Regions from separate parts of the Shewanella sp. MF08487 genome, predicted to be linked through region 2. Evidence: predicted binding sites of a transcription regulator. Region 2 holds the regulator's gene; each other region holds the start of a gene.
The links. Region 2 encodes MetJ, which represses methionine synthesis genes. Its sites were predicted from a motif close to TAGACGTCTAGACGTCTA; they were not measured.
Positions count from the first base shown of each region.

Region 1: the regulator MetJ is predicted to act here: its motif matches at 1,695-1,712, upstream of msrA (peptide-methionine (S)-S-oxide reductase MsrA).
Region 3: the regulator MetJ is predicted to act here: its motif matches at 1,792-1,809, upstream of serA (phosphoglycerate dehydrogenase).

Region 1 covers NZ_JBOZPB010000029.1:22,379-25,664, reverse strand. Annotated here, with positions in the region: gene ACRN9H_RS17105 (thiamine pyrophosphate-dependent dehydrogenase E1 component subunit alpha) at 1-203, opposite strand, end outside; gene astE (succinylglutamate desuccinylase) at 367-1,401, opposite strand; gene msrA (peptide-methionine (S)-S-oxide reductase MsrA) at 1,726-2,205, shown strand; gene pgm (phosphoglucomutase (alpha-D-glucose-1,6-bisphosphate-dependent)) at 2,322-3,286, opposite strand, start outside.
Region 2 covers NZ_JBOZPB010000016.1:89,438-92,723, reverse strand. Annotated here, with positions in the region: gene metB (cystathionine gamma-synthase) at 1-754, opposite strand, end outside; gene metJ (met regulon transcriptional regulator MetJ) at 966-1,280, shown strand; gene ACRN9H_RS12340 (sulfite exporter TauE/SafE family protein) at 1,411-2,154, shown strand; gene nrfD (NrfD/PsrC family molybdoenzyme membrane anchor subunit) at 2,257-3,204, opposite strand; gene ACRN9H_RS12330 (4Fe-4S dicluster domain-containing protein) at 3,201-3,286, opposite strand, start outside.
Region 3 covers NZ_JBOZPB010000022.1:59,873-63,158, forward strand. Annotated here, with positions in the region: gene ACRN9H_RS14885 (response regulator transcription factor) at 68-733, opposite strand; gene ACRN9H_RS14890 (DUF2238 domain-containing protein) at 1,147-1,743, opposite strand; gene serA (phosphoglycerate dehydrogenase) at 1,898-3,127, shown strand.

The DNA.
Region 1 (3,286 bases), on a different contig from region 2:
AACATACGTTCATCGAGTACCCGAGTGAACACACAGGTATCATAAATTTTGGTAGCTAAGGTTTCATCTATAATAGGCAAAACCGCGGTTTCATAAGTGGTGCCATCGGCTTGTAGAATTCGAAGGATAGGAATGTGAAGCGATGCCTTATCCAAGAAGCCTACTCGGTGCACTGTATCAGTGTTGAGTGTTGCTTTGCTCATATTGTGCTCTTGTTATCTCGTGACGCGCCCAACGTGTTAGGTGCGCCTAATTTATACGAATATGCCCGACGAACATTACGTTAACGTAAACTACCTATCAACCATTGGCACAGTTCAAACTGCAAGTTATCCTTACCTTGCATGTATATAATGCTTTACAAGCCTAACGCACGTGCGCATTAACCGCCGGAATTAAACAAATCACAGTGCGATGACCAATGGGCACTTTCGCGTTAGGGAACACGATAGACTCAAATTCTTGCTCGACTTTAATTTCTTGCCCACCTTCCCGCGCTAATACAAAACCTTTAGGAAAAGATCTGAAGTTTTCGACATCGGTTGCGAAGGTAAATTCAAAATCATCGAAATGTTTATTGATGACGCGGCACACTTGGTACAAGTTAACCTTATCGGCATCAAATGCATCTAACTCCAACGGCTTAGCGGTGATTAAACGCATAAACATTTCATGGGTCGCGATAAAACGCGTCATGTCGTTCTGCCCCATGGGATACACTTTGCCAAGTTCAATGGTAAAGGCATCGGCGCTGTAGCATTCAGAGGAAAAATAGCTAAAGGTCGTGGTCGGTTCGTGGTGAAAAAGTACCGTATCGACACCGCTTGCTGCTAGAAACATGATTTGCTCACCACTAAAGGCGCGCCCTGGGCGATAGGGATAGATAGCGAACTTTTCATGCTTCGAGGCGCGCATCGCCGTGTGCAGATCATAATGAATGCGCTGACGACCATCGGCAACCGCGGTATAAAAACGGTCGATATAGGCTTCGAGTTTTTTGGCGCGCACTCGCTCAGGATTGACTAATCCCGGAGGATTGGAATGCTCACCACTAAAGAGACGATTCATGTTCTCATCGATAATCCGCGTGCCGTTATTAATCGCTAATGGATTACCAATCAGGAATAAAGTGCGCTGTTTAGCAATGATCTTTTGCTGTAAAAGCTGTGTAATTAAGCCATTACATAGCTCAATAGGCGCAGTTTCGTTACCGTGAACACCGCAGGATAGGACAATATCTTTACCTTCATTGTGGACTGGCTCAAAAACGATAACGCCGGTATCCCACACTTCAACTTGAGTATGTTCGCCTAACTTGAACGAAAACTTACCATCAAATGTGTGTGGATTGGCTAAGGTTAACGCTAAAAAATCCTTCGAATCTAACAGAGCTTGTAACACAGAATTCTCCTTATAATGGTGTGCTAAAGATAAATGCCCAACGGGATCCATTAAGCCCGTTTAATTTTTATCGTGATACGGTTTGAGTGAGGCAGGCATCTTTAAAAGCGCATCAATACTAACACAAGTATGAAAACCGTATCCTAGACATTCACGGCAAAAAAACGCTTGATTATAAAAGACAATAACAGCCAATACATTAGCTGAAGTCCAACCACTTGGGACTGGCAAAAACTAAAAATATTAAATTTAATCGCCCTACTTGCTTTTGATGAGCAGATTAATCACAATCTCAGCCATCTAGACATCTAATTGGTATTATCTATGGCATTAGCAACTTTTGGAGCCGGCTGTTTCTGGGGCGTTGAATATTTTTTTAGAAAAGTTGAAGGAGTACTAAACGCCACGAGTGGTTATATGGGCGGTAAAAACACGGCGACAACTTATGAAGAAGTCAAAAAAGGCAAAACTGGCCACGCTGAAGTGGTACAAGTGGAATTTGACCCTGCCCTGGTCAGTTATGAAGACTTGCTCGAGGTATTTTGGAAAAACCACAATCCAACTAGTCTGAACATGCAAGGCGGAGATATAGGCACTCAATATCGCAGCACGATTTTCTTCCATGACCGTGAACAAAAAGCGGCCGCAGAAGCCTCAAAGTTAGCTTTTGCCCGCTCGGGCCGTTGGGGATTACGCCATATCGTGACTGAAATTGTGCCATTGCAACAGTTCCATGTGGCTGAGGAATACCATCAAAATTACATCGATAAGAATAACTTACCGAGTTGTCATATCGAGTACTAAATACGGTCAAATCAGCATGAGATCAACTACTCACGGCTGAATTAGACACAAACAAAAACGCACTCAAATCTGAGTGCGTTTTTTATTTTGAGGCGTTAACTAAACCTACTACAGCATTAAGCGTTTAGCGCCTTATCAATTAACGCCTGCGCATCTTTGATGATATCGGCTAAATGTTGCTCGCTGATAAAACTCTCACCGTAGATCTTAAATAACGCTTCAGTGCCCGATGGACGCGCCGCAAACCACCCATTCGCCGTAGTGACTTTAATGCCACCAATCGCCGCATTATTGCCTGGCGCATGGGTTAACACGTTTTCGATTGTCTCACCTGCAAGCACAGTGGCATTTAAGGTGTCAGCATTCAGTAAGGCAAACTTAGCTTTGTTTTCAAGACTGATAGGACTATCGATACGCTTATAAAAGCTTTGGCCAAATTGCTTTACCAACTCTTGGTGACGCTGACCAGGGGTTTTACCTGTAACTGCAAGTATTTCAGCCGCCAGTAAACCCAGAATAAAACCATCTTTATCGGTACACCATGTTGTGCCATCGCGACGCAGAAATGCCGCGCCCGCGCTCTCTTCACCACCAAAAGCAATAGTGGCTTCGGCTAAACCGTCGACAAACCACTTAAAGCCCACTGGCACTTCGAGTAACTTTTTGCCATGGAAAGCACAGATTTTATCGATAAGCGCACTCGATACTAAGGTTTTACCTATGGCTAAGGTATCGCTCCAATCTGGTCTGTGTGTCAGTAAATAATCAATAGCGACCGCAAGATAATGATTCGGATCCATCAAGCCGGTACCTGGGCAAACTATGCCGTGACGGTCATAATCGGGATCATTACCAAGGCATAAATCAAAGGATTCTTTATGGGCTAGTAACCCTGCCATCGCATAGGGCGACGAGCAATCCATGCGGATTTTGCCGTCTTTATCTAATGGCATAAAGCTAAAACTTGGGTCCACTTTATCATTAACTAAGGTGATATCGAGCCCGTAGTACGCTGCAATCGGCGCCCAATAATGGATACCTGAGCCGCCAAGCGGGTCAACGCCAATGCGTATTTTAGCTT
Region 2 (3,286 bases):
TACGTACCGCTAAAGTACGCAGACCGCGCAGGGTTAAGTAACTGTCAAAAGCCGACCCCGTTAAGCCTAACGTGTTCGACCACCAATGTAAGCTTTCACCGATTTGTGCATCTTTGGTGACCACGGCTCCGCCAACGACATCGCTGTGACCATTAATATATTTAGTGGTGGAGTGGATCACGATATCAGCGCCAAGCTGTAAGGGTTGTTGCAATATCGGCGATAAAAAGGTGTTATCGACCACCACCAGCGCGCCAACGTCGTGGCTTAATTTGGCAATGGCTTCAATATCGACCACGCGCAATAATGGGTTCGATGGGGTTTCGAGCCACACCATTTTTGGTTTTTGTGCTATCGCAATCGCTAACGCTTGGCTGTCGGTTTGGTCAACCACAATTAGCTTAAACTGGCCTTTTTTGGCTAAGTTGATAAATAAACGGTACGAGCCGCCGTAGCAATCGTGGGGCACAACTAATAAGTCATCAGGCCCCAGCAAGGTGGTGACTAAAGTGATAGCCGCCATTCCTGTGCAAGTTACTATGCCTGTGGCGCCATGTTCTAATTGCGCTAACGCATCGCCTAAAATACAGCGAGTAGGATTACCTGAACGACTGTAATCAAATTCACGGGGCTTTTTATGACCATCGAAGGCGTAATTAGTCGACAAATAAATCGGTGGCACTACTGAACCATATTGAGTATCAGTTTCGATACCCTGACGCACTGCCAGTGTGGCTAATTGACGTTCTGCCATGGATGGGCTCCTAAATTCGGTAGACAGATATAGATGTCTGGACGTCTAAATGTACCTAAGTTCAACGCTATCGTCAATCAATTTAAAGACGTTTAGACGTCTAAACATAAAGAAATCTATTTGCATCACAAAGAAATAGTCGCAATAATTTGACTGTTGTTGGTAAGGGTTTAAAATCTGCCCCGAATTTAGCGTTATAACAGGTGAGTCAATGACTGAATGGAATGGGGAATACATCAGCCCCTATGCTGAACATGGCAAGAAGAATGAACAAGTAAAAAAAATTACTGTGTCTATTCCGCTCAAAGTGCTTAAAGTCCTTACGGACGAACGAACTCGTCGTCAGGTCAATAATTTGCGTCACGCCACCAACAGCGAGTTGTTGTGTGAGGCATTTTTGCACGCCTATACCGGCCAGCCATTGCCGAATGATGAAGATTTGTCAAAAGACAGCCCCGATAGTATTCCTGCTGAAGCCAAGCTATTGATGGATCAAATGGGAATCGAGTGGGAAGATATGGAATAGCGACTCATCGCATTCAGGATCACAGTACTCATCAATAGGGATCGTTATCGATCCCTTTTTGTTTATACCCAAATATCCTCAAGATACATGTTTCAACATCTTGAAGAGTGTTTGAGTATGTAGGAATCCTATGTTTTCAATGATAGACCCACAAACACTTATTTTAGCCTCGGTGGTAGTGTTTCTTGGTGCCATAACCCAGAGTTTGATTGGATTTGGCCTTGCGGTTGTCGCCAGCCCGTTATTGTATATTGTCGATCCGCAGCTCGTACCTGGTCCTGTAATCGCTATGGGGTTCACTATCGCCCTACTGACCTTAATGCGCGAGCGTGGCAATTTAGAATTCAATGGCTTGCAATATGCTCTCATCGGCCGAGTGCCCGGTGGCTTTATCGGCGCGAGCCTGTTGTTGTTTGCACCGCAACCAATATTAGGTTTGTCCATTGCCACCATTGTGACGGTAGCGGTTATTCTTAGCCTGTACAAATTTAGCCTGCCTGTGAATAAAAAAACGCTTTTCGGTGCAGGGGTCATCTCAGGAATTTTCGGTAATATCGCCGCCATTGGTGGCCCACCAATGGCGATACTGTTAGCAGGTAAAGATGCCTCACAGTTTCGCGCAGCCCTATCAGCCTTCTTTATTTTTAGTTCCGCCATCGCTATGGCTATTTTGGCTATCACTGGCTTATTAGAATTAAAGCATCTGTGGTTATCGTTAATGTTACTACCTTCGGTGATTTTAGGTTATTTGGTCGCAGGGCGATTAGTGGGCCGCGTCGATAAAGATAAGACTAAAATGGCAACTTTGATTCTTTGCAGTATTAGTGCCTTAGTATTAACGGTGAAATCAGTTATTGAGCTATTAGCGCAATAAGCTGTCCTTTACAGGTAAAATACCTTTGCATTCTGGTAATAAAAAAGCACTGAGATTATCAGTGCTTTTCTTTATCCATCAATATCTAAATCACGTTAACACTCAGCTTAAATAGCTTTGCCCTGCGTACACAATAAAGTGCCTTAAGGCGAGTACACCCGTCAAGCTAGCACACGCCACCATAATCATTGCCCCCTTAGTGTGGCGAGTTGCAGCAGGTAACAGCATAAACAGCAGCGGAATACCAAAGCCAATTCCAACAACGCCTACCCAGAACACGCTAGCCCATAAACCAGAACTTAACGATGCTAACGCCGCAGCCGCCGCGCCGCCTTTAAAGTACAAGGCGCAAAACAGCATGAACAGTAACAGAATTTCAATCGCCATTACGGGTAACTCTAAACCATGCATCTTGACTAAGGTTTTATCGTGGCTATCGGTTTTAAACATCACTAATGCCAATAGCGCATTCGCCGCGGCTCCCGCTGATAGACCTGATACTAAAAACAGTGCCGGTAATACCGCAGTATTGAGCATTGGGTAAGCATTCATCGCCGAAATTAAAAAGCCAGTATAAGCACCAACGCCAATCGCGAGGACAAACAGCAGCACTTCAATCAGCTTTCGAAATGGCATCAGTAACTTAGCGACGGGGGCGAGAAAACCCAAACCCCATTTGGGTAAGTCATCACGCAACACTATCACCGCATAGGCGAAAGCTAAGGGCGAATAAGCCAGTAGCGCTAACACCCCAATCGCCATCACAGATTGGAAGTTATAGTGAATTAAAATCAGCCAGAAGTGGAACGGCTTGGTTAAGTCAAACACTAAGCAAGCCAAGCCTAAGCTAATCGCCACAGGACCAATAATGGCCGCCGCTTTGAGAATACTGCTTTCTGCACCGACGCTCAGCTCCTTATTCGCCCAGCGTAAACCTATACCAATCAATAAACTGCCGGCAGATAAACCCGCCATAAATAAGTAGACGGCGATGACCCAGTGCCAAGTGACGGGATCATATTGCGCCATATCGCCCCAAGTGTTGTTCATAATCCAATCCCCCCTCTTTTGGTAGGAACGCGGTAAACCCTAGGCTTAGTGCCTAAATGGGTTTTATCTTGATAGGTTATTT
Region 3 (3,286 bases), on a different contig from region 2:
AAGCCTATAAACTCACCATAACCCCCTAAAATCAGCAATAAAATAAGGGGGCGAGAATTGTTAAATATTAGCTACATAACTCGAAGTGAGTTTGATAAGTTTGCGCCCAACGTAATAATTCAACACGGTTTCTAGATTGAGTTTTACGGAAAATAGAGGAAATATGCGCTTTCACTGTATGTTCGCTAATACATAACCTATGGGCGATTTCTTTATTCCTCGCACCACTGGAGACAAATTGAATAATGGTGCGCTCACGGGATGTCAGCATCTGTAACATAGCGACGGTGTCTGATGGTATTTCATTATTACCATCTAGTTTTTGCACTACACGACGAAACATCTTACTTAACAGCGTTCTATCGTACCAAAGCTCTTCAGCCACCATTTTACGTAACCCAGTCAACATTAAATCCATACGTTGATCGGCAAATAAAATACCTCGAATGCCCAGCAGCATAGCTGACTCTTGGTCCAGAGAATCTCGCTCAACTTGATACAAGGCAACAGGGAAGTGCGACACTAAACGCGAAGCCAGCAAAGGGATCCCTTTATTATCTAATGCAGCACCTTTTTGGGTAATCAAATAAAAACTGCGACTACTCTTATCCAGTTCTAACTCTGCGGTATTCTTCACTATGCGGGTTTTCAGTCCGATGGATTCGGCGAGTAAAGCTAAATGACATGGAGCAGCCATTTGATGTAAAAAAACCAATTCATTAATTGTGCTCACTGACTCTTCTCCCTGAAAAGTATGGTGTCTTGATGCGCAAATGAGGATGCTTTGACCAACCTATGTTGTTTTAATTTTAAACATCTTATTAACCTTGTCGATTCTGACGAGTTAAGGAGGTAAAAACATCACCCAAATGTACTATTCCCTACTTTGCTTTGGTAAAAAAGACTGTTTTACCCCAGAGAAATAGCATAATGGTGTAAAAAACCACAAGATAGGACTCCTCTGTTATTCCTAGTACATTTTGACTATGCAGATAACGCTCGCCAGTTGCAACATAAAATCAACACTAAAATAGCGCTAGAGTGTGACAACTGAATGTCATCACACGACTGTTTGAAAACACTGAGGGAAAATAGCTTATCATTCCAATGTAATGCAGTAATCGCGGCACTCGATTAGGCTGCTTATTAAAGCTTAGCTATTTGTTTATCTTGAACGCGAGACAATAAAACAAGTGCAACGATAGCGCCAATCAAGGCCATTAACATGTCCGATTGCGTGTCCCACACATAACCTTGGGTTCCTAAAAAGGCTTCAGCACCTTCGCCAGTTGCAACTGCAACCCACCATTCAATCAACTCATAAAACGCCGAAAAAGCGAGAACAAAACAGGTCACCATAAACGCACACCAAGCACCAGGTTTAATCGCTTGATTACGCAGCATAATTTCTCGCGCCAACATGGCAGGAATAAAGCCTTGGGCAAAGTGACCTAATTTGTCGTAATTATTACGCTCTGAGCCCATCCAATGAGCGATGGTGTCGAATAATGGCACTTCTGCATAGGTGTAATGCGCTCCAACAAACAATACACAGCAATGTACTAACACTAAAAAGTACACCAAGGGAGTTAATGGAAAGCGTTTACGGGTAAAAAATAACAGTGGTACTGCCACTAATGCTGGAGCAGCTTCGAGCCACCATGTGAACATATCTGCGGGGTTGATCACTGACCAGACCAATACACTGAGATAAATGCCGCACCACACGATTTTGTTATTCAACATTAGTTCCTCTTATGAGATATTGTTCTAAATTTAGAATATTAACTTTAGCCATCTAGCCCTCCACAAAAAGCAAAAAAAGTGCTACTTTGGTCGGCGAAGGTTGTCAGCATATCATAAGAAACATTTCTATTAATCAGAGGGTACCCATATCATGGCGAAACATTCGCTGGACAAGGATAAGATCAAGATCCTGCTGTTGGAAGGCGTCCACCAATCTGCGGTCGATGTACTGGAACGCGCAGGCTATACCAATATCGAATACCACAAAGCCTCATTGGGCGACGAAGCACTACTTGAGTCGATTAAAGATGCGCATTTTGTTGGCCTTCGTTCGCGTACCCAATTAACTGCAGAAGTGCTAAAACGCGCCGAAAAGCTGATTGCAATAGGCTGTTTCTGTATTGGTACCAACCAAGTTGATCTTGCTACCGCCGAATCCTTGGGTATCCCCGTATTTAACGCGCCATTCTCCAATACACGCAGTGTTGCTGAACTCGTTATTGGTGAAATCATTATGCTGATGCGCGGCATTCCAGAACGCAATGCCATTGCCCACCGTGGCGGCTGGATGAAAACGGCCGCAGGCAGTTACGAAGTCCGTGGTAAAACCTTAGGCGTAATCGGTTACGGCCATATTGGTACTCAACTGGGTATTTTGGCTGAGACTTTAGGCATGCGCGTCGTATTCTTCGATGTTGAAGATAAGCTACCATTAGGTAACGCACTGCAAATCCATTCGATGGAGCAGCTATTAGCACAAGCTGACGTGGTGAGTTTACACGTTCCCGAAACCCCACAAACTAAAAATATGATAGGTGCCGCTGAGTTTGCCGCTATGCGTAAAGGCAGTATTTTCATCAATGCTTCACGCGGTACTGTGGTGGATATTGATGCATTAGCTATCGCCTTAAAAGAGCGTCACCTTGCGGGCGCGGCAATTGATGTTTTCCCGATTGAGCCGCAATCAAATGATGATGAGTTTATCACCCCACTGCGTGGTTTAGATAATGTGTTACTGACGCCTCATATCGGTGGAAGTACGGCCGAAGCACAGGAAAACATTGGCATTGAAGTAGCGGGTAAGTTAGCTAAATACTCAGATAACGGCTCAACCGTCTCTGCTGTTAACTTCCCTGAAGTCTCATTGCCAATGCATAAAGGCACTTCACGTTTACTGCATATTCACCAAAACCGCCCGGGTGTACTGATTAAAATCAACCAAGCATTTTCGGAAAAAGGCATCAACATTGCCGCGCAATATCTGCAAACAACCGCAGAGATTGGTTATGTAGTGATGGAAGTGGATACTAACCAAGCGGAAGAAGCGCTCGTAGAGCTAAAAGCGATTGAAGGCACACTGCGCACCCGCGTATTGTTTTAAGCTTTAAGCTCTGCAATTAAGCGTATCGACGCTTTACAACGATGACACCTATATTAAGGCGCGCATATCATTCACAGATATGTGCGCCTTATGCTGTTGAGCCTGCAGGAATTCCGTTACAATCTAACCTCTCTCATCGTCTTCGTTTTCAGGATCTCG